DNA from 4 places in the Shewanella sp. 5_MG-2023 genome. Region 1 is predicted to be linked to each of the others. Evidence: predicted binding sites of a transcription regulator. Region 1 holds the regulator's gene; each other region holds the start of a gene.
The links. The regulator sigma-54, encoded in region 1, starts transcription at its own class of promoters, with help from an activator protein. The targets are predictions, from matches to a motif close to GTTGGCACGNNNNTNGNNT.
Positions count from the first base shown of each region.

Region 2: flgB (flagellar basal body rod protein FlgB) is a predicted target of sigma-54. The motif match lies at 1,708-1,726, and genes of this name have one in related genera.
Region 3: Q4557_RS01055 (TorF family putative porin) is a predicted target of sigma-54. The motif match lies at 1,257-1,275, and genes of this name have one in related genera.
Region 4: Q4557_RS18555 (LruC domain-containing protein) is a predicted target of sigma-54. The motif match lies at 1,843-1,861, and genes of this name have one in related genera.

Region 1 covers NZ_JAUORC010000027.1:5,675-8,891, reverse strand. Annotated here, with positions in the region: gene lptB (LPS export ABC transporter ATP-binding protein) at 1-541, shown strand, start outside; gene Q4557_RS15605 (RNA polymerase factor sigma-54) at 676-2,160, shown strand; gene hpf (ribosome hibernation promoting factor) at 2,184-2,471, shown strand; gene ptsN (PTS IIA-like nitrogen regulatory protein PtsN) at 2,474-2,917, shown strand; gene rapZ (RNase adapter RapZ) at 2,914-3,217, shown strand, end outside.
Region 2 covers NZ_JAUORC010000035.1:34,340-37,556, reverse strand. Annotated here, with positions in the region: gene flgD (flagellar hook assembly protein FlgD) at 35-832, opposite strand; gene flgC (flagellar basal body rod protein FlgC) at 857-1,273, opposite strand; gene flgB (flagellar basal body rod protein FlgB) at 1,276-1,674, opposite strand; gene Q4557_RS17705 (protein-glutamate O-methyltransferase CheR) at 1,818-2,657, opposite strand; gene Q4557_RS17700 (chemotaxis protein CheV) at 2,799-3,217, opposite strand, start outside.
Region 3 covers NZ_JAUORC010000002.1:18,998-22,214, forward strand. Annotated here, with positions in the region: gene Q4557_RS01050 (PA3496 family putative envelope integrity protein) at 1-176, opposite strand, end outside; gene Q4557_RS01055 (TorF family putative porin) at 481-1,170, opposite strand; gene Q4557_RS01060 (HU family DNA-binding protein) at 1,460-1,732, opposite strand; gene Q4557_RS01065 (response regulator) at 1,974-2,771, opposite strand; gene Q4557_RS01070 (hypothetical protein) at 2,859-3,217, opposite strand, start outside.
Region 4 covers NZ_JAUORC010000041.1:15,596-18,812, reverse strand. Annotated here, with positions in the region: gene Q4557_RS18555 (LruC domain-containing protein) at 1-1,801, opposite strand, end outside.

The DNA.
Region 1 (3,217 bases):
CGATGAAGATGATTTAACCGCAGATCCAATGCATTTGCGCGCCCGAAAAGGCATTGGCTACTTACCTCAAGAAGCCAGTATTTTTCGTAAGCTCACAGTACACGATAATATAATGGCAGTGCTTCAAACTCGCAAAAGCTTATCAAATGAGCAGCGCATTGAAGAACTGGAACATTTATTAGAAGAATTTAACATAACTCATATCCGTGATAGCCAAGGTATGGCGTTATCGGGAGGCGAGCGTCGCCGAGTTGAAATTGCACGCGCATTAGCGGCAAATCCTAAGTTTATTTTATTAGATGAACCTTTTGCAGGGGTAGATCCTATCTCAGTAATCGACATCAAGAAAATTATTCAACAACTTAAAAGCCGTGGTTTAGGGGTGCTAATTACCGACCATAATGTCCGTGAAACACTTGATGTGTGTGAGCGAGCATATATTGTGAGTCACGGAAACTTGATTGCTGAAGGAACACCTGCTGAGATCTTAGTCAATCAGCAAGTTAGGTCGGTATACTTAGGTGAACAATTCAAGCTATAGTTAGCACTATTCAGTTTTTAGTATGGCATTCGCGGCCAACAACAAACCTTAATCTAGTCTATTTTTCTAGGATCATAAACTAGCGCCCACACTGTTCGTCGCGATGATGTAATTCAATTAGGGACAAGCGGTACATGAAAGCCTCACTCCAACTCAAAATGGGTCAACACTTAACCATGACCCCACAGTTGCAACAAGCGATTCGCTTATTGCAACTTTCCTCATTGGAGCTACAGCAAGAAATTCAACAAGCACTTGATTCAAACCCGCTATTAGAGCTTGAAGACGAATTCACTAAAGCCAAAGAGCCCGTAAAAGAAAACGCCCTGCAAACTGACACCGATTTTAGTGATAATAGCCAAGTCACCATAGAAAAAGACACCTCAACGGTTGATACCACTGAATCGCTCACTAAAGATTCTATGCCTGAAGAACTCCCTATGGATACCACATGGGATGAGGTGTATACCGCCTCGCCGACTTCTGGCTCTGGCGCAGTATCGAGCGGTAATGATATGCCGTTTCAAGGCGAAACCAGTGAAGGCTTGTATGAGCATCTTGAATGGCAAAAAAACCTCACTCCCTTTTCTGAAAATGACTTAGTGATTGCAACCGCCATTATTGATGCCATTGATGAGCGCGGTTACCTCACCCAGAGCGTTGAAGACATTTTGCAATCCTTAGGCACTGACGATATCGAACTCGATGAAGTTGAAGCTGTACTTAAACGGGTACAACACTTCGATCCCGTCGGCATTGCAGCGCGAGATTTAAGTGAGTGTCTATTAATTCAATTAGGCCAATACCCTAATGAAATTCCTTGCATAGATAATGTTAAGTTACTGATTAAAGATCATCTTGATTTAATCGCCGGTCGTGACTTTAGGTTACTGATGCGTAAAACCAAGCTTAAAGAAGATGATTTACGTGAAGCCATTGAATTTATTCAAACGCTCAATCCACGTCCAGGCTTGCAAATTACCCCCATTAAAGATGAGTACGTCATTCCTGATGTTACTGTACTTAAAAAGAATGGTCGCTGGGTGGTCGAGCTAAATCCCGATAACATGCCTAAAATTGGCGTTAATCAGCAATATGCAGCTATGGCCAAAGGCGGTTCAAGCCAAGCTGACAGCCAATTTATTCGTGGTCATTTACAAGAAGCCAAATGGTTTATCAAAAGCATCGATAGCCGTAATGAAACCTTACTAAAAGTGGCTAACTGTATCGTACAATTTCAGCAAGGTTTCTTTGAGTTCGGTGAAGAAGCCATGAAGCCGATGGTGCTCAATGATATTGCTGAAGCGGTTGAAATGCACGAGTCGACCATTTCACGGGTCACGACCCAAAAATACATGCATACCCCCCGTGGACTTTTTGAACTAAAATATTTTTTCTCAAGCCATGTAAGTACCGATGATGGTGGAGAATGCTCTTCTACAGCAATTCGCGCATTTATTAAAAAGCTCGTAGCTGCAGAAAACCCGAAAAAGCCTCTTAGTGATAGTAAAATGGCGACACTATTGGCTGAACAAGGGATTAACGTTGCTCGACGTACGATAGCCAAATATCGAGAGGCAATGCTCATCCCTCCCTCAAACCAACGCAAAAGCTTATAACTTTTGTTATTGGAGGATGACCTATGCAAATTAACCTGACTGGAAACCATATTGAAATAACTCAATCTTTACGGGAATACGTGCAAACAAAATTTTCAAAGCTTGAACGACACTTCGAACAGATCAATAATGTTCACGTTGTGCTCGATGTTCAAAAGCTACAACAGATTGCCGAAGCCAAACTGCACCTAAAAGGCGGTGAAGTGTTTGCTGTATCGCGTAACGCTGATATGTATGTGGCAATAGACGCCCTGATAGATAAGCTAGACCGTCAGGTAATTAAACATAAAGAGAAACTCACTAAGCATTAACGATGGAACTTCGTACCATCCTGCAGCCGGCGTGCACTACCTGTGCCACTCCGGGCAGTAAGAAAAAGGTACTGGAATTAATCAGCAATTTAATGGCTGCCCAGTACCCAACCCTTTCTTCACAGGCTATTTTTGAAAGTCTAATAGCGCGTGAAAAAATGGGCAGTACAGGTATAGGAAATGGCATAGCAATTCCACATGGGCGCTTAGATAATATCGAAGAACCCATTGCTATTTTAATCAAATGCGAAGAGCCAATCGCCTTTGATGCCATAGACAAGCAACCTGTAGATATTTTATTTGCGCTTCTTGTACCTGCAGATCAGTGCCAGCAACACCTAAGCACATTATCTAGCATGGCAGAGAAACTCAGTGATAAATTGATACTTAAACGACTTCGAAAGAGTCATGACGCTACAGAACTTTATCAGGTTATTACTGCATGAAACTTGTCATCGTATCGGGACGTTCAGGTTCAGGAAAATCAGTCGCACTGAGAGTGCTTGAAGATTTAGGTTATTACTGTGTTGATAACCTGCCACTGCCACTGATTGGCAGCCTGCTTGAACAGCTTAAAGATAGTAACGAGCTTGTCGCCATTAGCGTCGATGTGCGTAATATCGAAGAGCAAGGCAAAGTACTCAAAGAGCAAATTGCTTTACTGTCTGACGATACCAGCATTACCAGTTTCTTTTTAAACGCCAACGATAAAGTGTTACTGAAGCGTTTTAGTGAGACCCGCCGAT
Region 2 (3,217 bases), on a different contig from region 1:
CCAGATTTCTGGCAGCTTATTATTGTTTGTGTTATTAACTTTCTGCCACTGCCAGTACATCAGACAATTGAATACCACCTAGGCCTCTGAGGTTAAGGATCGGACCGCTGGCGACACTGCCTAAAGACACACTAGTGACATGGGCATAAGTTGAAACCGCTAAATCTTCGGCGTTGCCATCAACTTTACCGTTAGCTTTAATGGCATACATGCCTTCTTCTACGGGTTCGCCATCTTTATCAAGGCCATCCCAGCTGACATCAATGTTGCCGCCTGCAGAGCCATCAACCTCAAAGGTTTTAATCACTTGGCCTGACTCGTCTTCAATGGTGACGGTAATGGTATCGATTGGCTGTGGCGTACTAATGACACCGTTAATGACTGGGTTTTCTTCTGAGACATGGCCAATATCTGATGGAATGAGCACCTTTTGCCCCACTAAGCCCGAGGCTTGTAATGCCTGACTTGAGCTCATCACACTGTTCAAATTCAAAATTTCAGCATTTAAGTTGGCAATACCATCAACGGTCGCGAAGGACGCCATTTGTGCGATCATCTGATCGTTTTCAACAGGTTTAAACGGGTCCTGCATTGACAGCTGTTGACTCAAAAGCGCAAAGAAATCCGATTGGGTTAGCTCTTGGCTTTTAGCTTCACCAGTTTCGGTGGTGCTAGCTGATTGCGCAGCAGTTAGGCTATCTAAAAAGCTACTGTCTGATACCTGTGTAGTTTGTGAGTTTGTCGCCACTGAATTAGTGGAGACGGTGGAAGCCGTGGTAGACGTCTGCAACTGCGGTAATGACTGACTACTGTAAGGATTAACGAGGCTCATTGTTTACCTCCAACTAAATTCATATTACTTACCCATACGAAGCGTTTGCTGCAACATTGATTTGGCGGCATCAGCCACTTGAACATTCATTTGATATGACCGAGAAGCAGAAATCATATCGGCCATTTCTTCCATCACATTGACATTGGGTTTATAAATAAACCCATCGTTATCAGCCATTGGATGATTAGGTGAGAATTCTTTTAATAACGGTTTATCGCTTTCTACAACGCCTTTAACACTGACACTATGAGAACTATTTTGCTGATGACTGGCTTTGGCCATTTCAGCCTCAAAAATAGGATGACGAGCTCTATAGGTCTCACCGACACTGCTTGATACTGTGTTGGCATTAGCAATATTACTGGCGGTGGTATTTAAGCGCACCGATTGCGCAGACATACCCGAGCCTGACACATTAAAAATATTAAAAAGACTCATAATTAATCACCTCTAATGGCTTTACGCATGCCAGAAAACTTACTTTCAAGAAAGCCCAGTGACATTTGATATTCCAAAGAGTTTTGCATAAATGCAGATTGCTCTTCTTGCATATCCACCGTATTACCGTCACCTGTGTCTGGCTGATTTGGCACCCGAAACTGCACATGCTCTTGGCTTAACGCTTTAAGGTCAAAGTGCTTGTCAGTTGTTTGACTCATTTGCAGCCCTTGCTGATGAGAGCGGGCGCTATTCATGGCAGAGGCAAAGTCTACATCACGGGCTTTGTAACCCGGGGTATTGGCATTGGCGATATTACTAGATAGCACTTCAGCCCTTTGAGCACGTATGCCCAACGAGTATTGATGTACCCCTAAACCATTTTCAAAATTAATCGCCATAAAATTGCCTCCATCAGCTAACTGTCACTAACAAAGCAAACCTTATGCCAAAATATTGCGGTTTTAAGATGAGAAAGGATAAAAATGAAAAATGCCGACGTAAGTCGGCATTTTATTAACTAAAAACATATTAATTCATAAACTTACAATATATTTTTCTTTTGATAGTAAATCCCTGGGTTACAACGCACCATCGTAAATTCATCACTTAAACCTGAGATAGATTCTGACGCCCCTAAAAATAAAATCCCATTGGGATTAAGGGCGGCAGCAAATTGCCGCAAAATTTTAGCTTTTGCCTCTGGAGAAAAATAAATCAACACATTACGACAAAAGATAATATCGAACTTACCCAATAAGCTATAACTTTCAAGCAGGTTATGACTTCTAAAATTCACTAACCGCTGAACATTATCTTTCACTTTCATATGACCTGACGGCATTGGATCAAAAAATTGTCGCTTTCGCTCATCTGATAGCCCACGGGCTAAGGCTAAGCTGTCATATTCGGCCTTTTTACAACGTGCTAGCATTGAAGGTGATAAATCGGTGGCTTGGATCGTCGCGCTACCAGGCAATGCCCCCGGCTTACGCTGCTGATACTCTAAAATAGTCATTGCCAATGAATAGGGCTCCTGCCCTGACGAGCAAGCGGCTGACCATATTTTTAACGGCCGACCTAAGCGGCTATATTCAGGTAATAAAGCATCATGAAGTAATTCAAACGGGTATTTGTCTCTAAACCACAGAGTTTCATTTGTGGTCATCGCGTCAATCACTTCCGCCCGTAAATGCCGCTCCATTGGCTTCATTGAGCGCTTAACCACTTCCGATAATGAGGGCAAATCATGCTTGCCCATTAAAGGCGCTAAGCGACTTTTTACTAAATATTGCTTGTTGTCACCTAATACAATGCCACTGTGTTGCTCTAAAAAAAGCTTAAACTGATTATATTCTGCTTCAGCAAGTGATTTGTTCGGCACTTTTACATCCTATTTTAAAGAGGCGCTTTACATTGTTTGCAATCTAAAGCCGCCGCTTTGTTTGGTTACCGAGCGCTTGGTAACAAACGTGAAATCTACAATCTATGGTGAATCATCAGCCCTAGGTTGTAGATTGAATTATTATAAAATGAGATGTTTGTTGACCGCTGACGCTAACTCATCGGGATTAAACTTAGCGATAAAGTCGTTTGCGCCGACCTTTTCAACCATGGCCTGATTAAACACGCCACTTAATGAAGTATGCAGCACCACTTTAATATCTTTAAGTTTTGGATCGTCGCGAATTTCCGCCGTTAAGGTATAGCCATCCATTTCTGGCATTTCAATGTCTGAAATAATCAGTGGAATTTCATCGGCAACATTATCCATCTCAGTGGCAATCGCTTTTAATTTCTCTAAGGCATCTTTACCATCAATAGCGGTGTCAATTTGCAGGTTCAATGACGATAATGAACGGATAATTTGCTTACGAGCAACTGCAGAGTCATCAATCACCATAATATGGTAATGCTGCTCTTTATCAATGGTAATAGCATCAC
Region 3 (3,217 bases), on a different contig from region 1:
TAAAAGAAGTCATCTTCCCCTAAGCTTTTTCGCAATTCAGCTTGTTCTAGATAATCATCTAAGCGCCGCTTAACCTGCCTTTTACGTTCAATAATTTCAGCGGAGCGTTGATTTTTTGGTGAAACCATTGCCTCGATTTCAGTATCATTTGGGATAGTCTCAGTAATATTAGCCATCACTTTATCCTCACATGGGTGGTACTCGTAAAGCATAATTAATGGCTTTACATAAACGGTAATCACAGCCTGAACGGCTTGAAACCGTGAGCACAATATTGCTACTTTATTGCTGAGCAATAATTTGCTAGGCAGCAGAAAAATAACCTCATAATTTGAATGTAGCAGCTAATAAAAAAAATGCGCACTTCTGTGGTGAGGATTTTGAGGCTCAGAGCAATAAAAAACGCCACCCTAAGGTGACGTTTTTTGATTTTTTAATAATTTAGATTAAATAGCTAACATCATTTAATACTTTTGATGGTTATAGATCGAAGCTATATGAGTAACCAAGAACAATTTTAGCATCATCATCTTCTAAATCAGTATCTGTTGCCATGAACGAGATAGTACCGAAATCAGTATCAGTGCTTAGTGATACGTTGTACTCAGAATAGCTATCAGTGCCGTACCAGCTGGTGATTACATCACCGTTTGAGTAACCATAATGGAAACCCAGTGACACTTTTTCAGTTAATGGAAAAGTCAGGTTAGCTTGAGCATACATCATATCTTTTGAATCTAATGGGCTTTCAGCAATATCATCACCGCCATTGACTGTGTAAGAGTATGCGACATCTAACCATTTCCACGCGAGACCAACTGTTACTTCACCAAAATCAACACTGCCCGGTGAATCTGGGTAAGCGTAATAAAGGTAGTTAATGTCGTAGCTTAAGTCTTCTGTAATGTCACCACCGAAACCGGCATACACATCAAGCTCATAAGAGGTGCCGTCACCAAAATCTACATTTGATGCCCAACCACCGACATAGAAACCTGACTCATGGCCATAATCAATGCCCCCCTGAACCGCAGCACCACTAGTTTGTGACACACCACGCCAAATATAGTCTGACGTCGCGCCAATATTACCCGTGACTTCAGCTAAAGCTGTAGTGCTTAAAAGTAAACCTGTTGATAGCGCAATAGCTTGATACAGAGATTTTTTCATTTTCATTCCCTCAAAGTTTTATTATTCAATTAGCATCTTGCATAAAGTCGGGTCGACGCTAAATGTTGTTTTATCTGAGGTACGTGTTGCTAATGATGTGCCATGTTTATAAAGTTAAATTAATCAATAGCTTAAAAATTACTGCACATTTATGTTGCATTTATGTTGCTACTTAATGATGCGTAGTTGCACTTTAATTGTGCAGTTTAAGTGTTGTTTTTACTTATTTATGCAAAAAAAAGACATAAAAAAACCTCCAAAAAAGGAGGTTTTATCGTTTTAGCGGTTTTTAGTTAACACTATTTTTTAGCGTTTTACCTGCTTTAAACTTAGGTACTGTTGCTTCAGCAATTTGGATCTCTTGGCCGGTTTGTGGGTTACGACCTGTACGTGCAGCACGAACTGATGTTTCGAAAGAACCAAAACCTACGATAGAAATCTTGTCGCCGTTTTTCATGGCTTCAGTTACCGCTTCTTCAAAAGACTTTAGTGCACGACCCGCTTCAGCTTTTGTTAACTCAGCATTTTCTGCAATTTTTGCAATTAATTCACTTTTGTTCATGTTGTATTCTCTGCTTTCCATAGATGTATTTATTTAGAACTAGATTAACATGCCATAAGCCATAAGGCTTTGAAAGCATTTTATCTGATAAATGTGCTGCTATATTGCAAATAAGTAACTTTTTAGTGATCTAGTTAGCTTAAACTCGGCTGAGTGAATTAACTGCTTCTGCCGTTTTTATCAAGTTTATTGATTTGTTGCTGCTCATTTTGAACTTTGGCCTACAAAAATTTGTTAGCTATCAATCTTCTAACAGTTGATACAGGAGTTGCTTCACTAACTTAGGTTCAAAGGGTTTATCACATAGCGCATTAACACCTGCGCTTGATACGTTGCTTAGGTGGGTATCGTTAGCTTCTGATGACACCATCAAAATCGGCACATGAGACTGCTGGCTTTGGTGGCGTATATATTGGGTCAATGCCAGTCCATCAACACTTGGCATATTGTAATCGGTGATTACTAAATCAAACATTTGCTGTTGCATTAATTCGATAGCTTCAGCGCCATCAGTTGCCTCGCTTATCATCCGAATACCTAAATTAGTAATAGTTCGTTTGATAATGTTTCGCGCCATGCGGCTATCATCAACCACTAAAGTGCGAATATCCTGAACATCAAAATGGCTTAGGTCCAGTTCGTCATTACTGATTAAATCAATAGTGGAATTCAGTGCTGTGGCCAAATGATCGGCATCGAAAGGCTTAGGTAAAATCGCGACGGCTCCAGATTGCCTAAATATTTCCAGTTGCTCACGGCGACATTCACTGGATACCAACATAAATTGAATATCTTGATAGTCAGAGTTTTGTTTAATAAAACTGAGTAGTTCAGTCGCTTCACCGTCAGTAAAGTGTAAAGCGCTGACAATGAGATCTGGCGTGTGTCGAACAATAATCTCTTTAGCTTGAGCAAGATTAGCGGCGGTTTGTATGCTATGTACGCCTTCTTGTTGCAGGCGTGAAATAATTATTTTTCTCTGAACATCAGATGGTTCAACTAGCAAAATGGATAATTCACTGGGCGATAAATGGCTCATTATATAGCTTCTTATTATTCGATCTGAGTTTTATGGGCGCATGTTAACTTATGCTAAGGGATGAATATAGTCAGCAGGGCGCCTTTGTTAACTTTTGGGCTTCAAATAAATCGCTGTTTCTTTACAAAATGCCACCCAGTATTGAAACACCAGCAGTGAAAATAGTACCGCAGCAATGGCAGGAATAGGGATATTAAAGCCATTGAACACCACTTTTACATCTTCAGGAGTGATTTGATAGGCGATAATAGCAGTGGTAGACAGTGCTAATATCGCTAAGGTTTGAATGGCTAAATATACCTTTAAGGCAATGCTGGCCCAGTGTGTTCGCATTAATAAGCCAACCAACACAGGGATAACGCCGATACTGAATAAATCTATACTTTGAATGCTATAAGAGCGCCAAAGGGCCACAATAGACAGTAACACGTACAATGCAATTAATA
Region 4 (3,217 bases), on a different contig from region 1:
CAACAAACGGCACTGTCATTTGCCATGTTGCGCGGTATTGGGTGCCGCAACCCGGTTCAGTTCTGAAATATTGACAGCCATTACCCGCACTGACGTGTTGCCATAAGTCTTCAGTAAATAACAGCACCGCATTGGTTTGCCCGTCTTCAAGTGGTGAGCTGGTCTGCTTAACCCCTTGGGCGCTCCACTCAATGGCTGACTCTTGCACATTGCCGCGGCCAATATCATGTAATTGCACCGCAAAGCCATTGTGATACCAAGCGCCCATTGCCACTAATTGCGCATCAAAGCCCACGCGACGAACCATGTCATTTTTACTGTATTGGCTAATACGTAACTGCATCACCACATCGTTCATATCAAAGTCACCTTGAAAAGGGTATAAATCCTCATAAGCTAACGTGGTGTATTCTGACGATGAGGGGTAATAGCTGATAGTGATGCCGGTTTCAGTGACAGTGATTGGATAATCTTCCACTTCACCATCACTGACACCACCGGTTGGTAATAAGCTGGCCTCTGAGCTCAAACGAAAACGTGACCAGGTTGCGCCAGTTTTAGCCCAATTAGGTACGTTAATCGTCACAGTTGATGTGCCGCTACTCACTGAGCGGGCAATAATCACTTGGTCTTCACTATCAAACTGACCATCTTGGCCCCAATCAATCCAGCCGTTAATATAAGCACCATCCCCTTCTACTGTGATTAATAACACCGCCTCTTCACCCACTTCAAAACCGGTTGGCATGCTGATACCATCTTCATCATCAATACCATCACTTTCATCATCAGATAACGGCGCAGGATAACCGTCGGACTCATTATCAATAACACTGCCTAATGACATGCCGGCAACCATATTATGGCGGGCACCATTTGAATCAATTAGGGTACCGTAACTGTCTGGCGCATCACCAAAATCAACATTGTCTCCCACTGGCACTTCTGCTAATGCACAACGAGCACCATCATTTGAAGAAGATGACGGCCCGTATGAAAACAACTCTGCGGTAGGGTTATCACTTTCAACGTTGACCTTATACACATTGCCATCGCCGTTGTTACTTAAATAAAGGTTGCCATTAGGGTCAAAAAACTGCGCTCCAAAGGTAAAGCTACCACTGCTTTTAGTAATAACGGTTGCTAAGGTTTCAGCGGCACCTGTTGCAGGGTCAATCTTGAGTAATTTGCCTGTGCTGCCGTTAGTCACTGCGTATAAAAAGCCGTTGCTTGGATGAAAGGCAAAATCTGTTACGTTGTAAGTGGCATTGGTTTTACTGCCTGGGACAATGTTCATTGGGTGATTATTGCCATCTAACGGCACAGTAAATAAGCCTTGGTTTTTACGGTAGCCGTACCAAACGTTTTCATTGATGGCGACATCACCTACGTAGAAGTTACCCGCTGCAGCAGCTGAGCTGTCTTTTACGATCGTTAGTGGCTCAACTTGGTAATCTTCACCCACCTTACCCACAGTGCCATGCTGATAATCCCAGCCATAAAGGTAATTATCTGTGTAGCTGAAACCAACACCATTAAATCCTTTGGTCAGTCCCATATCAGACGACAATACCGAATAACTACCGGTACCAAGTTCAACTCCAAAGGTTTTTGGAATGCCTGCTGGCGTTTGAATGATGAATGCTTCGGTAGGACAGGCGTTGAATGGCTCAGCGGCATTGGTATTAGCACTGAACAAAGCCATGCTAGTACCAATAGCAATACTGCTTAAACCAAGAATATTGATGATTTGAGAGTGAAGTGGTTTCACGTTAACTATTGTTGTGTTTAATGTTTGCATATTGGCATCTCGCTATTCGTTATCAGGATGTACTGGGGATAATGCATAGTGGATGCCAACCTTTATTACCATTTAAATACAATGGCTTACATTAAAGGCAAGATTATATCTCAATGCTAAAATGCATTCTGCAACGCATTCTGAATTTGAGAGTTTGTGATTTTAAAGGTTGAGAATGCTTTGAATTAGTTCGATATGTATTGTTCCAAACTTTGTTTGGATTAACGTCGTGGCTTTTCTTTCTGTATTTCCAAACTCCGTTTGGATGTAAATCATGGGTTTTCGTCAACAGCAGATTCATGTGGCTGATGTACACTATTGTTTCAAACTACGTTTGGATTAAGATCGTGGGTTTTCCACCCACACCCGACCAAAAGGGTATCAACAGCAATACCCTCTTGGATCACCCTGCCGCCCCAACGAAAAATGCTGAAAAGCGCATGTTTTCAAGGGGGATTGATCCAGCTTTGGACTTCGTTTGTTGCTAACTTCGGACCCTGTTTATTATAAAGAGTGAAAATGCTAACGCTTCCGACGGGCTCTGAAGTAAATGGATTTACAAATGTCACGATGGCAGGGATGCCAAAGAGTGACCGTGGCCCAACGAAAGCTAGCTTGGCATCCATGCCTAGTTCACGGCCTTTTCTCAATGTCCTCAATTCATATTAAGCATAGTAGGTTGTGAATCTAGTTAGTTACAAACATGGTCAAATCGAAGCGGTGACAATTCGGGTGTAAGCGCGGCTGTGACCGTCCATGACATGGACGTCATGGCCGAGCTTTCAGGGACGAACTTGCAGCGTGTCACAGTCGTGCTTGCACATAAGGTCGCTCTTTCACATCTGACCCATAGGGATTTGGGAAATGTCATGATAATGTCGGGAACATTATTGACCATGTGATCGCGACATTCCGTTCATCCTGAACATCCCAGCGGCAGGCAATGGATTAGATTGAAGTAATGGACTTAGATAAGCTAGCCAACAAAAACTAAGTAAAACATTGAACTAGGCTCATAAGTTATATTAAGGTAGAACCACTTAAGGACAGAGTTAGCTAACCTCGAACGCAATCTTCGAGCACGCCATTTAGGGAAGAAAAAGCCATTAAATAATGATGTGCCTATCAACTCCCTTATAAAGTTTACTCTGACCACACTAGTTAAGGAGTTTTCATGGGTAGCATACATAATTACTATTTAGTTGGGTTCATGCTCTTATCCGCAATTTTAAATGCATTCATAGAAAATGAGAGTATCGGAATAAAGTTACTTTGCTTACTTTTATTATTCACAACTTTCATCTTTGCCTCTCTCTTTCATTCTTTAAAGGTTAAAGTTGCAAAAGAGAAAACGACGAACAAAGCACACATAATAAGCTGATTAATAGGAAAATTTAACTATTCACCCCTCAAAAT